Regions from separate parts of the Methylobacterium sp. WL7 genome, predicted to be linked through region 2. Evidence: predicted binding sites of a transcription regulator. Region 2 holds the regulator's gene; the other holds the start of a gene.

Region 1 (7,832 bases), on a different contig from region 2:
GGCGCAGCGTGCTGTACGGCCTGTCGGACAGCCCGACCGGGCATGGTGGCGGCCACACAATCCAGGGCTTCGGCGAGATCGGCTACCGGTTCACCCTGAGCGCGCCGGCGGCCCTGATGGCGAAGGACGGCCCGGCGCTGCAGCAGGCCTCGACCTATCTCGAGCCGTTCGTCGGCGCGGCCTATATCGGCATCCGGCGGGACGGGTTTGCGGAGACGGGCGGCGCGGCGGCCCTGGTGAGCTACGCGCGCGACTATGACCTCGGCGCGGTGACGGCAGGCGTGCGGGCGCAGACCAGCCTGGATCTGGGCTTCGGGCTTCCGGTGAAGGCCTACGGCCTGCTTGGCTACCGGCGGGCGTTCGGGGACGTGGTCCCGACGGCGCTGCTGAGCTTCGGCACCGGCCCGGCCTTCCTGAGCGCGGGGGTGCCGATCGACCGGGACGCGCTGGTCGCGAGTGCGGGGCTCGACCTGCGGGTGGCGCCGAACGCGACCCTCGGCGTGTCCTACACCGGCCAAGTCGGCGCCCGGGCGCAGGACCAGGCCGTGAAGGGCAACCTCACGCTGCGGTTCTGAGGGAGGCGCTGTCACACGGTTGACGCGGTCCGGCCGCTAGAGCCGTCCCCGATCACGTTGTGATCGGGGACGGCTCTAAGTCCTTGATTCAACGCGCTCGCCGGCGATCCGGGCCGATCACGGGCGTGAACAAGGGATCCGCATGATTGACCCCACGGTGTCGGCGTTGTCCCTCGGCGCGCTGTTGGCCCTGATCCAGATCGCCAGCATCGCGATCGCGGGCCGGCGCATCGGGACGGTCCACGGCGCGTCCACCTTCCCGGCCGGGGCCCCGGTCTCCCTGGTCCGGCCGCTCCACGGGGTCGAGGCGTTCAGCGACGAGATGCTGGCTCGCAGCTTCCGCCTCGCCTATCCGGCCTACGAGCTGATCTTCTGCGTGGCCGACCCGGCCGATCCGATCGTCCCGCGGGTGCAGCGCCTGATCGCCGACCACCCGCAGGTGCCGGCCCGGCTGATCCTCGGCGACGAGCGCGTGAGCGACAATCCCAAGCTGAACAATTGCGTGCGCGGCTGGCGCGCCGCCGCGCATGACTGGGTCGTGCTCGCCGATTCCAACGTGGCGATGCCGCCGGATTACCTCCAGCGGCTGCAGGCGGCCTGGCGGGCCGACACCGGCCTGGTCTGCTCGACCCCGGCGGGCGCCCGGCCGGGCAATTTCATGGCCGAGGTGGAATGCGCCTTCCTCAACACCCTGCAGGCCCGCTGGCAATACGCGGCCGAGGCGTTCGGCCTGGGCTTCGCGCAGGGCAAGAGCATGCTCTGGCACAAGCCGTTCCTGGAGGCCCGGGGCGGCCTTCAGGCGCTGGCCTCCGAGATCGCCGAGGATGCAGCCGCCACCAAGCTGGTGCGCGCCGCCGGCAAGCGCGTCCACCTCGTGGCGAGCCCGTTCGAGCAGCCGCTGGGACAGCGCGGCTTCCGCGAGGTCTGGGCGCGGCAGCTGCGCTGGGCGCGCCTGCGCCGGGTGACCTTCGCGCTGTTCTTCATCCCGGAGATCGGCAGCGGCGTCCTGTTGCCGGCGCTGCTGGTGGCGCTGTGGGCCGGCAGCCCGGCCGGCCTCGCGGGCGCTGCCGGCCTCGTCGGGCTGTGCTATGGCGCCGAGTACCGGCTCGCTTTCCGCGCGGGCTGGCAACGCGGGCCGCGCATGCTGGCGGCGTTCGTGGTGCGCGACGCGCTGATCCCGGCTCTGTGGCTCGGCGCCTGGGTGCAGAGCGCCATCGTCTGGCGCGGCAACGCCATGGATGTGCGCCCGCGCCGCGCCGGCGTCGACCGCGCCTGCGCGCCGACGGCGTGACCGCGCGGAAGGCCGGAGGTCACGACATGACGCGCCGTTACGCCCTCTACTGGCTCCCCCCGCCCGGCTCGGCCCTGGCCGCCTTCGGCAATGCCGTCCTCGGCTACGACAACGCCGCCGGCGCGCCGGTGCCGCATCCGCAGGCGCTCGGCGACCTCGCCGCCGTCACGGCGGGCGCCCGGGTCTACGGCTTCCACGCGACCCTCAAGGCGCCGATGCGCCTCACCCCGGGGGCCGAGGAGGCCGACCTCGTCGCGGCGGCGCGGGACCTCGCGGCCGGGCACCCGCCGGTGGCGCTCGGCCCGCTGGCCGTCGCGGCGCTCGGACCGTTCCTGGCGCTGGTTCCCGCGGCCCCGCCGCCGGAACTCGGGCTGCTCGCCGCCGAATGCGTCGCCGCCCTGGACCCGTGGCGGGCGCCGCTGTCCGAGAGCGAGCGCGCCAAGCGCCGCCCGGAGCGCCTCGATCCGCGCGGCCGCACCCTGCTCGCCCGCTGGGGCTATCCGTATGTCTTCGAGGCCTTCCGGTTCCACATGACGCTGACCGATGCGCTGCCGGATCCCGACCGCGCCGCCTGGCAGCGCCGCCTGACCGACGCCTACGCGGCCACCGGCCCGGAGCCCGCGGTGATCGACGCCCTGAATGTGCTCGTGCAGGACGGGGCCGAGCCGTTCCGGCTGCTGGCGCGCCTGCCGTTCGGAGACGCGCATGGCTGAGCGGCATCTCGGCCTCCAGCCGGCCGTCGACCCGAGCGCCCGGATCGTCGAGTGCCATCTCGGCCGCTACACCGAGATCGGCGCCCGCACGCGCCTGACCGAGACCGTGCTCGACGATTATTCCTACATCGGCCAGGACGGCGAGGTCATCTACACCACCATCGGCAAGTTCTGCTCGATCGCCGCCGCGGTGCGGATCAACCCGGGCAACCACCCGATGGAGCGCGCGAGCCAGGCGCATTTCACCTACCGGGCCCAGGCCTACTGGCCCGAGGAGGCGGACGAGGACGCGTTCTTCGCGCGCCGCCGGGCCAGCCCGGTGACCATCGGGCACGACGTCTGGATCGGCCACGGGGTGGTGGTGCTGCCCGGCCGCAGCATCGGCACCGGCGCGGTGGTCGGGGCGGGCGCGATCGTCACGCGGGACGTCCCGGCCTACACGATCGTCGTCGGCAACCCGGCCCGGCCGGTGCGCCGCCGCTTCCCCGAGCCGGTCGCCGAGCGGCTGGAGCGCCTCGCTTGGTGGGATTGGGACCACGAGCGCCTGCGCAGGGCGCTGCCGGATGTCCGCGCGCTGCCGATCGAAGAGTTTGTGGAGCGGTATACGAGTTGGTCGGGGACCTAGGGAGAAACCGGGTCGGGCGTCGCGGATTTTGGTGCGCCGACTAAAGAAATCATTTCGTATTCGTCATTCAACCGTCGTGGAAGAGGCGTTTAGCTGCCTCCACCCCGCAGCGGATGGAAGTTTATGCTCGTCGTCGAGGATCTCACGCGTCAGTACGGCGGCCGCCTGGCCGTGGACGGAGTCTCGCTGCGGATCGAGCGCGGCAGTTTCGTCGGCGTCATCGGCCGGTCTGGAGCTGGCAAATCAACGCTCCTGCGCCTGATCAACCGCCTCGCGGACCCGAGTTCCGGGCGCATCCTCCATGACGGTCGCGACATCACCGGCCTGAGCGGTCGGCCGCTCCGGGAATGGCGCACCCGCTGCGCCATGATCTTCCAGCAGTTCAACCTCGTCGGCCGTCTCGACGTGATGACCAACGTGCTGATGGGCCGGCTCAGCCATGTGCCGACCCACCGCTCCCTGCTCCGGCTGTGGTCGGACGAGGACAAGGCCATGGCGCTCGCCGCCCTGGAGAGCTTCGACATGGGCGAGTTCGCCGGCCAGCGGGCCGACGGCCTGTCGGGCGGCCAGCAGCAGCGCGTCGCCATCGCCCGGGCGCTGGTGCAGGAGCCCGAGATCCTGCTCGCCGACGAGCCCGTGGCGTCCCTGGACCCGCGCAACACCCGGCTGGTGATGGACGCGCTGGCGGCCGTGAACCGGCGCTACGGCATCACGGTCCTGTGCAACCTGCACTCCCTCGACCTCGCCCGGGCCTATTGCGACCGCCTCGTCGGGCTCGCCGCCGGCCGGGTGGTGTTCGAGGGCGGCCCGTTCGACCTCACCGAGGACGTGGCGCGCCGGCTCTACGGCCTGGAGGCGGGCGAGGTGCTGGACGATTCCCCGGAGCGCGAGGCCGAGCAGCGGGCGGCCCTGCCGGGGCTGCCCGGCCTCGTCCCGGCCCAGCCCATCCGCGAGGCCGCCATCGGCGCCTGAACCGGGCGCCGGTCGCCGGCGCACCGGGCTCGAGGCACCCAACAACGACGGATGGAAACGCCCGACCGGGCGCGCCGAGCGCGCGGCCGGACGATCCCGCGCTTGAACAGACCCGAGGACCACCCGATGATCACCCGACGCACCCTCGCCGCCGCCGCGGCGTCGCTCGCCCTCTTCAGCCTGCCGGCCGCCGCCCAGGAGTGGAAGGCCAAGTATCCCGAGCTGACCCTCGCGGTCATCCCGATGGAGAATGCCAGCGGCACCAACGACCGCTACGCGCCCCTGGCCGACTACCTGACGAAGACGATCGGTGTGCCGGTCAAGCTGCGGGTCGCCAGCGACTACGCCGCGGTGATCGAGGGCCAGCGCGCCGGCAACATCCAGATCGCGTTCTACGGGGCCGCTTCGTTCGGCCGGGCCGTGATGACCGGGGTGAAGATCGAGCCGCTGGTCAACCCGCAGCACGAGACCGGCGCCTCGGGCTATTACTCGGTGCTCTACGTGCTGGCTTCCAGCCCGTACAAGACGGTGGCGGATTTGAAGGGCAAGAACCTCGCCCTGGTCGACCCGAACTCCACCTCCGGCAACCAGGCGCCGCGCTTCTTCCTGAAGCGGGCCGGCTTCGACGTGGACAGGCATTTCGGCAAGGCGGTCTTTGCCGGCAGCCACGAGAACGCCGTCCTGGCCCTGACCCAGGGCACCGTCGAGGCCGCCGCCAACCTGTGGAATTCCGAGACCGACACGATGGTGACCCGCATGGTCGCCAAGGGCGTCCTGAAGAACCCGGACGGTACGCCGATGAAGCAGTCCGACTTCCGGGTGGTGTTCAAGTCCGACTTCCTGCCGGAGGGCCCCTACGCCGTGCTGGCGAGCCTGCCGGACGACCTGAAGGCCAAGATCCGCCAGGCCTTCCTCGACCTGCCGAAGGCCGACAAGGCGGCGTTCGACAAGCTGTCCGACGGCAAGGATCTCAGCCTCACCCCGGTGACGCTCAAGGATTACCAGCCGGTCATCGACATGCTGAAGTTCAACGACGAGCAGCGCAAGAAGTCCTGATCGCGGTCCTGAGGAGGCGCCGGCCTTGCGCGGCCTGACACCCCTGCCGCCGGAGCGGGCAGCCGCCCTCTCCGGCCTGTACGCGGCGGCGAGCGGCTCCGCCCGCCGCCGCACCCTCGCGAGCTTCGCCGTCCTGGCGGTGCTGGCGCTCCTGGCGGGCCTCGCCGCCGAAGTCCGGCCGCTGGTCTTCGTCGAGAACATCGGCAAGTTCACCGCCTATATCGAGCAGATCTGGCCGCCGATCGGCCTCGATCACCCGCTGGAGGACGTGCGCGCCTGGTACTGGGGCCTGCCCGGCTGGCTCGCCCTGCTCGGCGAGACGCTGCTGATGGCGTATCTCGGAACCCTGCTCGGGGCGGTCGCGGGCTTCGCCCTCAGCTTCGTCGCGGCCGCCAACCTGGTGCGGTCGGCCACGGTTCGCTTCCTCGCCAAGCGCGTCCTGGAGGTGTGCCGCACGATTCCCGACGTGGTGTTCGCGCTTTTGTTCGTGATCGCCTTCGGCCTCGGCCCGATGGTCGGCGTGCTGGCCCTGGCGATCCACACCACGGGGGCGCTGGGCAAGCTGTTCTCAGAGGTGGTCGAGAATATCGATATGCGGCCGGTCGAGGGCCTGTCGGCCTCGGGCGCCAGCTGGCTCGAGACCGTGCGCTTCGCGGTGCTGCCGCAGGTGCTGTCGAACTTCGTCTCCTACGCGCTGCTGCGCTTCGAGATCAACGTGCGCGGGGCGGCGGTGCTGGGCTTCGTCGGCGCCGGCGGCATCGGGCAGGAGTTCCTGGCCGCGATCCGCAACTTCTACTACGCGGATGTCAGCGCGATCCTGGGGCTGATCATCCTGACCGTCGTCGGCATCGACCTCGCCACCGAGCGGGTCCGGCACCGGCTGACCGGCCCGGAGGAGGCCCGATGAGCCGCGCCGGAACCGAAATCCTGCGGGCGGCGGCCCGGGCCGATCTCGCGCGCCTGCGCGCCCGCTATCCCGCCCAGTTCCGGACCGATCGGGCCGCGCGCCTGCGCCGGCTGGCGGTCCTCGCGGGCCTGGCCGGGCTTGCCGGCTTCGGCGCCTGGCAGTTCGAGATGTCGCCCGCCCGGATCCTGTATGGGCTCGGCCGTCTCGGCACCTTCGCGGTGCTGATGCTGCCCCCCTCGCCGGAGGGGCATTTCGGCACCTTCGTGCACGCGCTGGGCGAGACCCTGGGCATCGCCTTCCTGGGCACCCTGACGGCGGCGATCCTGGCCTTCCCGGTGGCATTGCTGGCCGCCCGCAACGTCGTGCCCAACCCGTTCGCGCATTTCGCCGTGCGCCGGGGCCTCGACGTGATGCGCTCGGTCGACGTGCTGATCTGGGCGCTGATCTGGATCAACGTCGTCGGCCTCGGCCCCTTCGCGGGCATGCTCGCCATCGCGTGCTCGGATTTCGGGGCGTTCGGCAAGCTGTTCTCCGAGGCGATCGAGACCTGCGACCGGCGGCCCGGCGAGGGTGTCGTCGCCTCGGGGGGCTCGACCCTCCACCGCATCCGCTTCGGGTTGATCCCGGGGGTGCTGCCGGTCCTGGCGAGCCAGGTGCTGTACTTCTTCGAATCGAACACCCGCTCGGCGACGATCATCGGCATCGTCGGGGCGGGCGGCATCGGCCAGTACCTCACCGAGCTGATCCGCGTACTGGAGCTGAAGCAGGTCGCCTTCCTCGTGCTGATGATCCTCGCCACCGTGGCGGCGATCGACTGGGTCTCGACCCGCCTGCGCCGGGCGATCATCGGGCCGGCGGCCCGCTGACCGGCTCCAACCCGGCGGCGTGCGCTCTAGCCGCCGATCACCAGCTCGACCCGGTCGGCGGCGAACAGGGTGCGGTTCGCCTGGATCGGCGCGCCAGCGGTGTCGATGTTGACGCTCGACACCACCATGACGACCCGCCCGGGGGCGATATCGAGGCGCTCGGCCTCCTGGGCGTCGGCCGGGCGGGCGCGGATCCGCGTCGAGAGCCGGGTGTAGTCGTGGACCCCGCAGGCCGCGAACGCCCGGGTGATCGAGCCGCGCTCGGCATAGGCTGCGGCGAAATCGGAGAAGCGCGGCAGGGGCAGCCAGGTCTGGGCGGTTGAGATCGGGGCATCGTCCGCCCGGTGGATCGTCAGCAGTTCCAGGATCGGCGCCCCCGGCGCGATCGCCAGGGCCGCCGCCTGCTTCGGGCCGGCCGGGACGGTGGCGGCGGCGAGCAGGTCGCCCCAGGCCTCGCGCCCCGCCCCGGTGACGATCTCCGAGAAGCGGGTGCGCGAGCCGATCGGATAGGCGAGCGGCGCCTCCTCCACGAAGGTGCCGCGCCCCTGGCTGGCGCGCACGAGGCCCCCCTCCGCCAGGGCGGCGAGCGCCCGCCGCACCGTGTGGCGGTTGACGGCGAAGCGCGCGGCCAGCGCCGTCTCGGTCGGCATCTGCTGGCCCGGCGCGTAACGCCCGGCCGCGATGTCGGCGGTCAGCGCGTCGGCGATCTGCCGCCACGCCGTCAGCCCCTCGCCCCGGATGAGGCCGGGCGCCTGCTCCTGTGCATCCATACCGTCATCCAAACTTCATTTGCGCCCGGCACGCTAGTTGTCTACACGACTAGACAA
Region 2 (7,832 bases):
TCACGATGGACGCGTCCAACCCCATGGCCCTCAACACCGCCGCGCCGCGCCGCTCCGGACGTGTCCGCCCCAGCCGGCGGATCGCCGACCGCGTGCTGCGCACCGCCTGCCTGGTCGCCACGATCGTGGGCGCCGTGGTGCTCGGTTCGATCCTGCTGATGCTGATCATCCAGGGCGTGCAGGGCTTCACGCCCGCCATGTTCATGCACCCGACCCCGGGGCCCGGCTCCGAGGGCGGCGGCATCGCCAACGCGATCCTGGGCAGCCTGGTGCTCACCGGAATCGGGATCACGGTCGCGACGCCGATCGGCGTCATGGCCGGGACCTACCTGGCCGAGTACGGCCGGTTCTCCAAGATCGCCGGGCTGATCCGCTTCCTCAACGACATCCTGCTCTCGGCACCGTCGATCCTGATCGGCCTGTTCGTCTACACCCTGATGGTCCGGCCGATGGGGACCTATTCGGGCTGGGCCGGCGGCGTGGCGCTCGCCATCATCGCGGTGCCGGTGATCGTGCGCACGACCGAGGACATGATGCGCCTGGTGCCCGGCACCCTGCGCGAGGCCGGGGCTGCGCTGGGCGCCCCGCCCTCGACGGTGATCATCAGCGTCACCTGGCGGGCGGCCTCGGCCGGCATCGTCACGGGGATCATCCTGGCGCTGGCCCGCATCGCCGGCGAGACGGCGCCGCTCCTGTTCACCGCGCTCAACAACAATTCGTGGTTCTCGCCCGACCTGATGGGCGGCGTCGCGAACCTCCCGGTCATGATCTACCAGTTCGCCCTCTCGCCCTATCCGAACTGGCAGAGCCTCGCCTGGGCCGGGGCGCTCCTCATCACCGCGACGATCCTGGTGCTGTCGATCATCGCCCGTCTCGTCATCAAGCCGCAGATGTCGCGCTAAGACCCTTCTCGAGGACACGACGATGAACGCCGCCTCCGCGATCCCCACGGTCGATCTCACCCGCAACCACGCCAACGAGGGCGGTGCGGTCCGGATCGCCGTGAAGGGCCTCAACTTCTACTACGGCAGCTTCCACGGGCTGAAGAACGTGGACATCAACTTCCACGACCGGCAGGTCACGGCCCTAATCGGACCGTCCGGCTGCGGCAAGTCCACCCTGCTGCGCTGCTTCAACCGGATCTACAGCCTCTACCCGGAGCAGCGGGCCGAGGGTCAGATCATGCTCGACGGCCAGAACGTGCTCGATCCGTCCGTCGACTTGAACGATCTGCGCGCGCGGATCGGCATGGTCTTCCAAAAGCCGACGCCGTTCCCGATGTCGATCTACGACAACGTGGCCTTCGGGCTGCGCCTTTACGAGAAGCTGCCGAAATCCGAGCTCGACGGGCGGGTGGAGCAGGCTTTGCGCAAGTCCGCCCTCTGGGACGAGGTGAAGGACAAGCTGCGCCAGGCCGGCACCGGCCTCTCCGGCGGCCAGCAGCAGCGCCTGTGCATCGCCCGCACCGTGGCCCAGAGCCCGGAGGTTATCCTGTTCGACGAGCCAACCTCGGCGCTCGACCCGATCTCCACGGGCCGCATCGAGGAGTTGATCGAGCAACTGCGCGACGAATTCACCATCGTGATCGTCACGCACAACATGCAGCAGGCTGCCCGCATCTCGCAGTTCACCGCCTTCATGTATCTGGGTGAGTTGATCGAGTTCGGCCCGACCAACCGGATGTTCATGAATCCTGTCGAGCAACGCACCCAGGATTACATCACCGGCCGGTTCGGCTAAGCAATTCGCTTAAGAGTTGAGTACCGGATCGGCACATGTCGACCCGCCGATTTCAAGACGAGGGGCCGCGCCCGATCGGAAGACGACCGGGCGCTACTCCGAGACATGCTGCGTTGATCTGGGAACATCGGCCTATTCCGATTGTTTGTCGTCGCATACCGAAAGCCGATCCGCTCCGCATCATGACGTGAACTACGCAAGGGACTGGGTACCGGGAAACGCACATCGGTATCCGTGATCGCAGCGGCGGGTTTCCGCCAGACCTCGCGGATCAAGGTTTGCGGGACGCCATCGAAGGATCCACCATGCCCGGCCATATCGTCAGTTCTTACGACACCGACCTGGATGACCTCCGCCGCTCGATCTCCGAGATGGGCGGCGTCGCCGAGAAGATGGCCGCCGAGGCGACCGACGCCCTGGTCCGCCGGGACGATACGCTCGCCCAGGCGGTGATCCTCGCCGACAAGCGCCTCGACGCGCTCCAGCGCGACATCGAGGAGCGGGCAGTCCTGCTCATCGCCCGGCGCCAGCCGCTGGCGATCGATCTGCGCGAGACCATCTCGGCGATCCGCGTCTCCGGCGATCTGGAGCGGATCGGCGATCTCGCCAAGAACGTCGCCAAGCGGGTCGTCGCGATCTCCGATCAGGCGCCCGCGCAGAAGATCGTGCTGGGCGTGCGCCATATGAGCGACCTGGCGGAAGCCCAGCTCAAGGACATCCTCGACGCCTATGCCAGCCGCGACATCAAGGCGGCCTACGATGTCTGGGAGCGGGACGGCGAGATCGACGCCCTGTACAATTCGCTGTTCCGCGAACTCCTCACCTACATGATGGAAGATCCGCGCAACATCTCGTTCTGCACGCACCTGCTGTTCTGCGCGAAGAACGTCGAGCGCATCGGCGACCATACGACCAACATCGCCGAGACGATCCACTACCTCGCCACCGGCGAGACGCTGGCGGGGGAGCGGCCGAAGAACGACGCGTCGAACTATGCGACGGTCGGGCCCTCCGCCCCGGCCCCGTGACATGCGGGTCGCGGTGCCTCTGCAGCGCGCACTCCACCTCGTGGGACAAATCCCGAGTGGAGTGGCGCGTGGGTTGAGGGATTGCGGCGCCTACTGCACCATCGGCGCGTCCGGGCCCTCCGGCGCGGTTGAGTCGATGCGTGCCGAATTCGGAACAGGTTATCGAACGTGAGCATGCAAGTCCTGATCGTCGAGGACGAGGAGGCGTTGACCACCCTGCTGCGCTACAACCTGGAGGCCGAGGGCTTCCTGGTAGATTCGGCGAGCCGCGGTGACGACGCGGAACTGCTCCTGGCCGAGCGCACGCCCGACCTGGTCCTGCTCGACTGGATGCTGCCCGGCCTCTCCGGCATCGAGCTGTGCCGTCGCATCCGGGCCCGACGCGAGACCGAGCGGCTGCCGGTGATCATGCTCACCGCTCGCGGCGAGGAGGGCGACCGGGTCCGCGGGCTCGGGACCGGCGCGGACGACTACATCGTCAAGCCGTTCTCGGTGCCGGAACTGCTGGCCCGGGTTCGGGCGCTGCTGCGCCGGGCCAAGCCGGCCCACGTCGCCGACCGTCTGGCCGCGGGCGACATCGAGCTCGACCGCTCCGGCCACCGGGTCCGACGCGCCGGCGAGGAACTCCATCTCGGACCGACCGAATTCCGGCTGCTCGAATTCCTGATGCTGGCGCCGGGCCGGGTGTTTTCCCGGGAACAGCTCCTCGATGGAGTCTGGGGCCACGACGTCTATATCGACGAGCGCACCGTGGACGTGCATGTCGGGCGTTTGCGCAAAGCGCTCAACGCCCCGCGGCAGGCCGACCCGATCCGCACCGTGCGGGGCTCGGGCTATGCCTTCGACGAAACGTTTTCCCTCGAAGCCTGAACCCTTCCTGCTCGTCGCAATCAGCGCACCAGCGCCGCGCTCTTGCCGGACGCGGCCGGCACCGCCTCCAAGGCCGCCAGCACCGTTCCCTCGGTGAGGATCTGCGGCAGCACCTGCGGCTCCCCAGCGCCCGTGTAGAGTAGGTACAGCGGCACGCCGCTGCGCCCATGCGCCTCAAGCAGGCGGGTGATCTCGGGGTTCTGGTTGGTCCAGTCGCCCTTCAGGTAGGTGACGCTCCGATCCTTCATGGCGGCCCGCACGGCCTTCGTGGACAGCGAGGTCGTCTCGTTGACCGCGCAGGTGATGCACCAGGCGGCGGTCATGTTCACGAAGACCGGCCGCCGCGCGTTCACCAGGGCGTCGAGACGCGCCTGCGTGAACGGCTCGACGCCGTCGGCGGCGGCCTGGGCGGCGGGCACGGCCCGGTCGCGATCGAGGCTCAGGGTCAGCGCCGCGACGGCGGCGACCGTGAGCAGCGCGACGCCCTGGACGATGGGGCCGACCCGCGGGGCCGCGGCGCGTCCGTGCTCCCAGGCCCAGGCCGCGAAGCCCACCAGCACGAGGCCGATCAGCGCCGCCAGCAGCCCCTGCGGGCCGACCTGCTGGGCCAGGACCCAGATCAGCCACGCCACCGTGGCGTAGACCGGGAAGGCCAGAACCTGCTTGAGGGTCTCCATCCAGGCCCCCGGCCGCGGCAGCGCCCGCAGGGCCGGCGGCCACAGGGTCAGCGCTAGGAAGGGCAGGGCGAGGCCCAGGCCCAGGCAGGCGAACACCGCAAGCGCGACGCCGGCGCTCTGGGTCAGCGCGAAACCCACGGCCGAGCCCATGAACGGCGCCGTGCAGGGGGTCGCGACCAGGGTCGCGAGCACGCCCGTGAAGTACGAGCCGCTCAGGCCCGAGCGCCGGGCCAGCCCGTCGCCGATGCCGGCGAGCCGTCCGCCGACATGGACCACCCCCGACAGGCTCAGGCCCATGGCGAGCAGCAGATAGGCGAGCCCGGCCACCACGGAAGGCGATTGCAGCTGGAAACCCCAGCCGATCGCGGCCCCGCCGCCCTTGAGGGCGAGCAGCAGGCCGGCGAGGCCGAGGAAGCTCGCCAGCACGCCCGCCGTGTAGGCGAGGCCGTGCAGGCGCACGCGCGCCGCGCTCTCGCCGGCATGCCGCACGAGGCCGAGCACCTTGATCGACAGGACGGGGAAGACGCAGGGCATCAGGTTGAGGATCAGCCCGCCCAGGAAGGCCAGGCCCGCCGCGGTCGCCAGGGTCAGCGCGTCGAAAACCGGGGCGACCGGTTGGGCTGCGGCGGAAGCCTCGGGCGCAGCCGCAGGGGCCGGCAGCACCGGCTCGTCCCCGTACGCGAAGGCGAGGCGGTGCGTGCCGCCGCCGGTCTCCTCGTCCACGGTGAGCACGCCCGGCAGGGCCGCCGGTGCCGGATCCGTAGGGGTGCTCCGGGCGAGGGTGAGGTGCAGTCCGGATTCGTCGACGCGCATCACCTGGGCGGCGGCGTTATCGATCGCGGTCTCGGAATAGGGGAAGAACGATGCGGCCTTGATGGTCTCGGGCTTGAGGCCGGGCGCGGCGAAGTCGAGCTGCAGGGTGTCGCCCTGACTCGAGAGTTGCAGCGGCCAGAGCGCCGGGGTGGGCAAGGCGGTGCGGGCGCGCTCGAACAGGGCGGCCTGCTCGGCATCGGGCCGGGGCTCGCCCACCGACAGGGTGAGGGCGAGGTCGGCGGAGCCCGGGACGCATTCGGTCTCGCAGACCAGATAGGTCAGCTTGGCCTGGATCCGCACCGGATCGGCCGGGTCGAGGCTCGGCGGCGGCGTGACCGGCACGAGCAGGGTGACCTCGCCCTCGTATCCGTAGTTCATCAGCGTCGCGATCGCGATGCGCTCGGGGGCCGGCCACCGGATCGCGCCCGCGTTAAAGCCCGCCGGCAGGGTCCACGTCACCTCCGGCGGCAGGCCGGAATCGCCCGGATTGCGCCAGTAGACGTGCCAGCCCGGCTTCACCTGCATCCGCACCGCCAGGGTGAACGGCTGCGCCCCGGCCACCGCGACCGGCTCGGCCACGAGGCTCGCCCGCACGAGGTCGGGCGGCGTGCGGAACCCCTGCGCGGACGCAGCCGACAGGCTCGCGGCGAGCATCAGGAGCAGGAAGGCGAGGCGGCGGATCATGCTGTCCCTTCGCGCGCGGGGCCGTCGCGGTTTCACCCGGATGTCTTCGGGACCGGCGCGGGCTTTTCCGTGACGAGGCCTCTTATAGCGCGGGGGTCAGCGCCCTGTCCTCCGCTCAGCGCGGTGAGGCCGAGACCATGACGCCGCTGGGATCGCTCAGCGGGGCTCGAACAGGATGAGATTGAGGAACGCCCGTCGCTGATCCGCCCTCAGATGGGCCAGCCGGTTGACCGCGGATCGGGCCGTCTGGAGGGCCGCCCGCGCGTCGGTTTGCATAGAACGACAGGGACGGATCGTAGTCGGCGGCGTGCCGCTTGTCCTGCAACTCAATTACCGGCCGGGCTATCGTTCGCATATAAACATCGAACCCGCCGATGGGTTCGCAAGATTTGATCTTCTGTTCGAGATTTTTTCAATTTATTCGCATAGAATTCTCAATCGCTGATGGGATATTGAGCGATAGGCCAGGGTCCCAATAGGACTTCCTCGCACGCTTCTGCCGACCACCTCATCAACTGCGGCAGTCAAGATCGCGTGAAACAATCCGTAGTAGACATTCGAAAATGCCCGACGCAACTCGGCTTGACGTAACGAGCCACGATCGATTTGAAGAAGAAAAGCATCTGCCTGTACGAACAGATGGTCAGGATTAATCAGCGTCAAGTTCGTCAAGCTCGCGCTGTTCAGCGTACTGGACGACGATACGCAACGGCTCGCCCGCCTTCCGCAAAGCTTGGCTGATAGCTAGGCCGGCATCGAGCAGCTTGTCGCCGTCGACTTGGTCCGTCGCGTCGTCCGAGACGATCAGTTGGACGCGCCTGACGTCTTCGCCGTCAGACCCTTCCATATCGCCGAGGCAAACTTTCTGCACCAGAGCGCTCCCGAAGGACGCATTGGCAGCCTTTTTCGCGACCTCGGCGAGATCCTGTGAGCGTCGGGGCATGGTCAAGCACCCTCGAAAAGCTTGGCCGCGCGTTGCTTGAGCGAACGAGGTCCACCAAGCGGTCTGTCTACTCTGTCGTGCTGCCTGCGCCTGCACAAGGGCGCGCCCAGCAAAGCCTCCCCGCCCTCAACCCGCCAGCGGCGCGGTGGCGCGTTCCAGCCACACGCGGGTTCCGGCATCGACGAGCGGTGCCAGGGTGTCGCGCACCCGGGCGTGATAGGCGTCGATCCAGGTCCGCTCCTCCGGCGCGAGCAGGTCCGGGCGGATCAGCCGCCGGTCGTAGGGAGCGAGCGTCAGGGTCTCGAAGCCGAGCATCGGGCGCTCGCCACCAGGGATCGCGCGCGGCTCGACCAGGACGAGGTTCTCGATCCGGATGCCGTAGGCGCCGGGCGCGTAGTAGCCTGGCTCGTTCGACAGGATCATGCCGGGCTCCAGCGCCACGGTCCCGGTCTTGGCGATGCGCTGCGGCCCCTCATGGACCGACAGGAAGGCGCCGACGCCGTGGCCGGTGCCGTGGTCGAAATCCAGTCCCGCCTGCCAAAGCGGCGCGCGGGCGAAGGCGTCGATCTGGGCGCCGGTCGTGCCCTTCGGAAACACCGCCCGGGCGATGGCGATGTGCCCCTTCAGCACACGGGTGAACCGCTCGCGCATCGCCTCCGTCGGCTCGCCGACCGCGACCGTCCGGGTGATGTCGGTGGTGCCGTCCGGGTATTGCGCCCCGGAATCGATCAGGAACAGCTCGCCAGCCCGCACGGTCCGGTCGCTGGCACGGGTGACCCGGTAATGTACGATCGCGCCGTTCGGGCCGGAGCCCGAGATCGTTGGGAACGACACGTCGCGCAGGTCGCCGCCGGCTGCGCGGAAGTCTTCCAGGGCCTCCACGGCGGCGATCTCGCTCAAGCCCCCCGCGGCGGCGGCGCCGTCGAGCCAAGCCAGGAAGCGCACGACGCTCTCGCCGTCGCGCATATGGGCGGCGCGGGCGCCTTCGATCTCGGCAGCGTTCTTGACCGCCTTCATGGCGGTGATCGGGTCCTTGCCGACATCGGCGGTCCCGCCCGCGGCCTCGATCTTCTCCTT

The links. The regulator PhoB, encoded in region 2, activates phosphate uptake and scavenging genes when phosphate is short. The targets are predictions, from matches to a motif close to TGTCATNNANCTGTCAT.
Region 1: a site for PhoB is predicted at 3,266-3,282, ahead of phnC (phosphonate ABC transporter ATP-binding protein). Genes of this name have one in related genera too.

Annotation. Positions count from the first base shown of each region.
Region 1 is NZ_VRVG01000032.1:31,787-39,618, forward strand. Features, by position in the region: gene FV233_RS11155 (autotransporter domain-containing protein) at 1-575, shown strand, start outside; gene FV233_RS11160 (ceramide glucosyltransferase) at 718-1,866, shown strand; gene FV233_RS11165 (DUF1045 domain-containing protein) at 1,893-2,579, shown strand; gene FV233_RS11170 (chloramphenicol acetyltransferase) at 2,572-3,204, shown strand; gene phnC (phosphonate ABC transporter ATP-binding protein) at 3,328-4,176, shown strand; gene phnD (phosphonate ABC transporter substrate-binding protein) at 4,303-5,232, shown strand; gene phnE (phosphonate ABC transporter, permease protein PhnE) at 5,258-6,139, shown strand; gene phnE (phosphonate ABC transporter, permease protein PhnE) at 6,136-7,005, shown strand; gene phnF (phosphonate metabolism transcriptional regulator PhnF) at 7,032-7,775, opposite strand.
Region 2 is NZ_VRVG01000024.1:20,047-27,878, reverse strand. Features, by position in the region: gene pstA (phosphate ABC transporter permease PstA) at 6-902, shown strand; gene pstB (phosphate ABC transporter ATP-binding protein PstB) at 925-1,740, shown strand; gene phoU (phosphate signaling complex protein PhoU) at 2,046-2,768, shown strand; gene phoB (phosphate regulon transcriptional regulator PhoB) at 2,943-3,638, shown strand; gene FV233_RS09140 (protein-disulfide reductase DsbD domain-containing protein) at 3,659-5,812, opposite strand; gene FV233_RS09135 (hypothetical protein) at 6,462-6,761, opposite strand; gene FV233_RS09130 (aminopeptidase P family protein) at 6,882-7,832, opposite strand, start outside.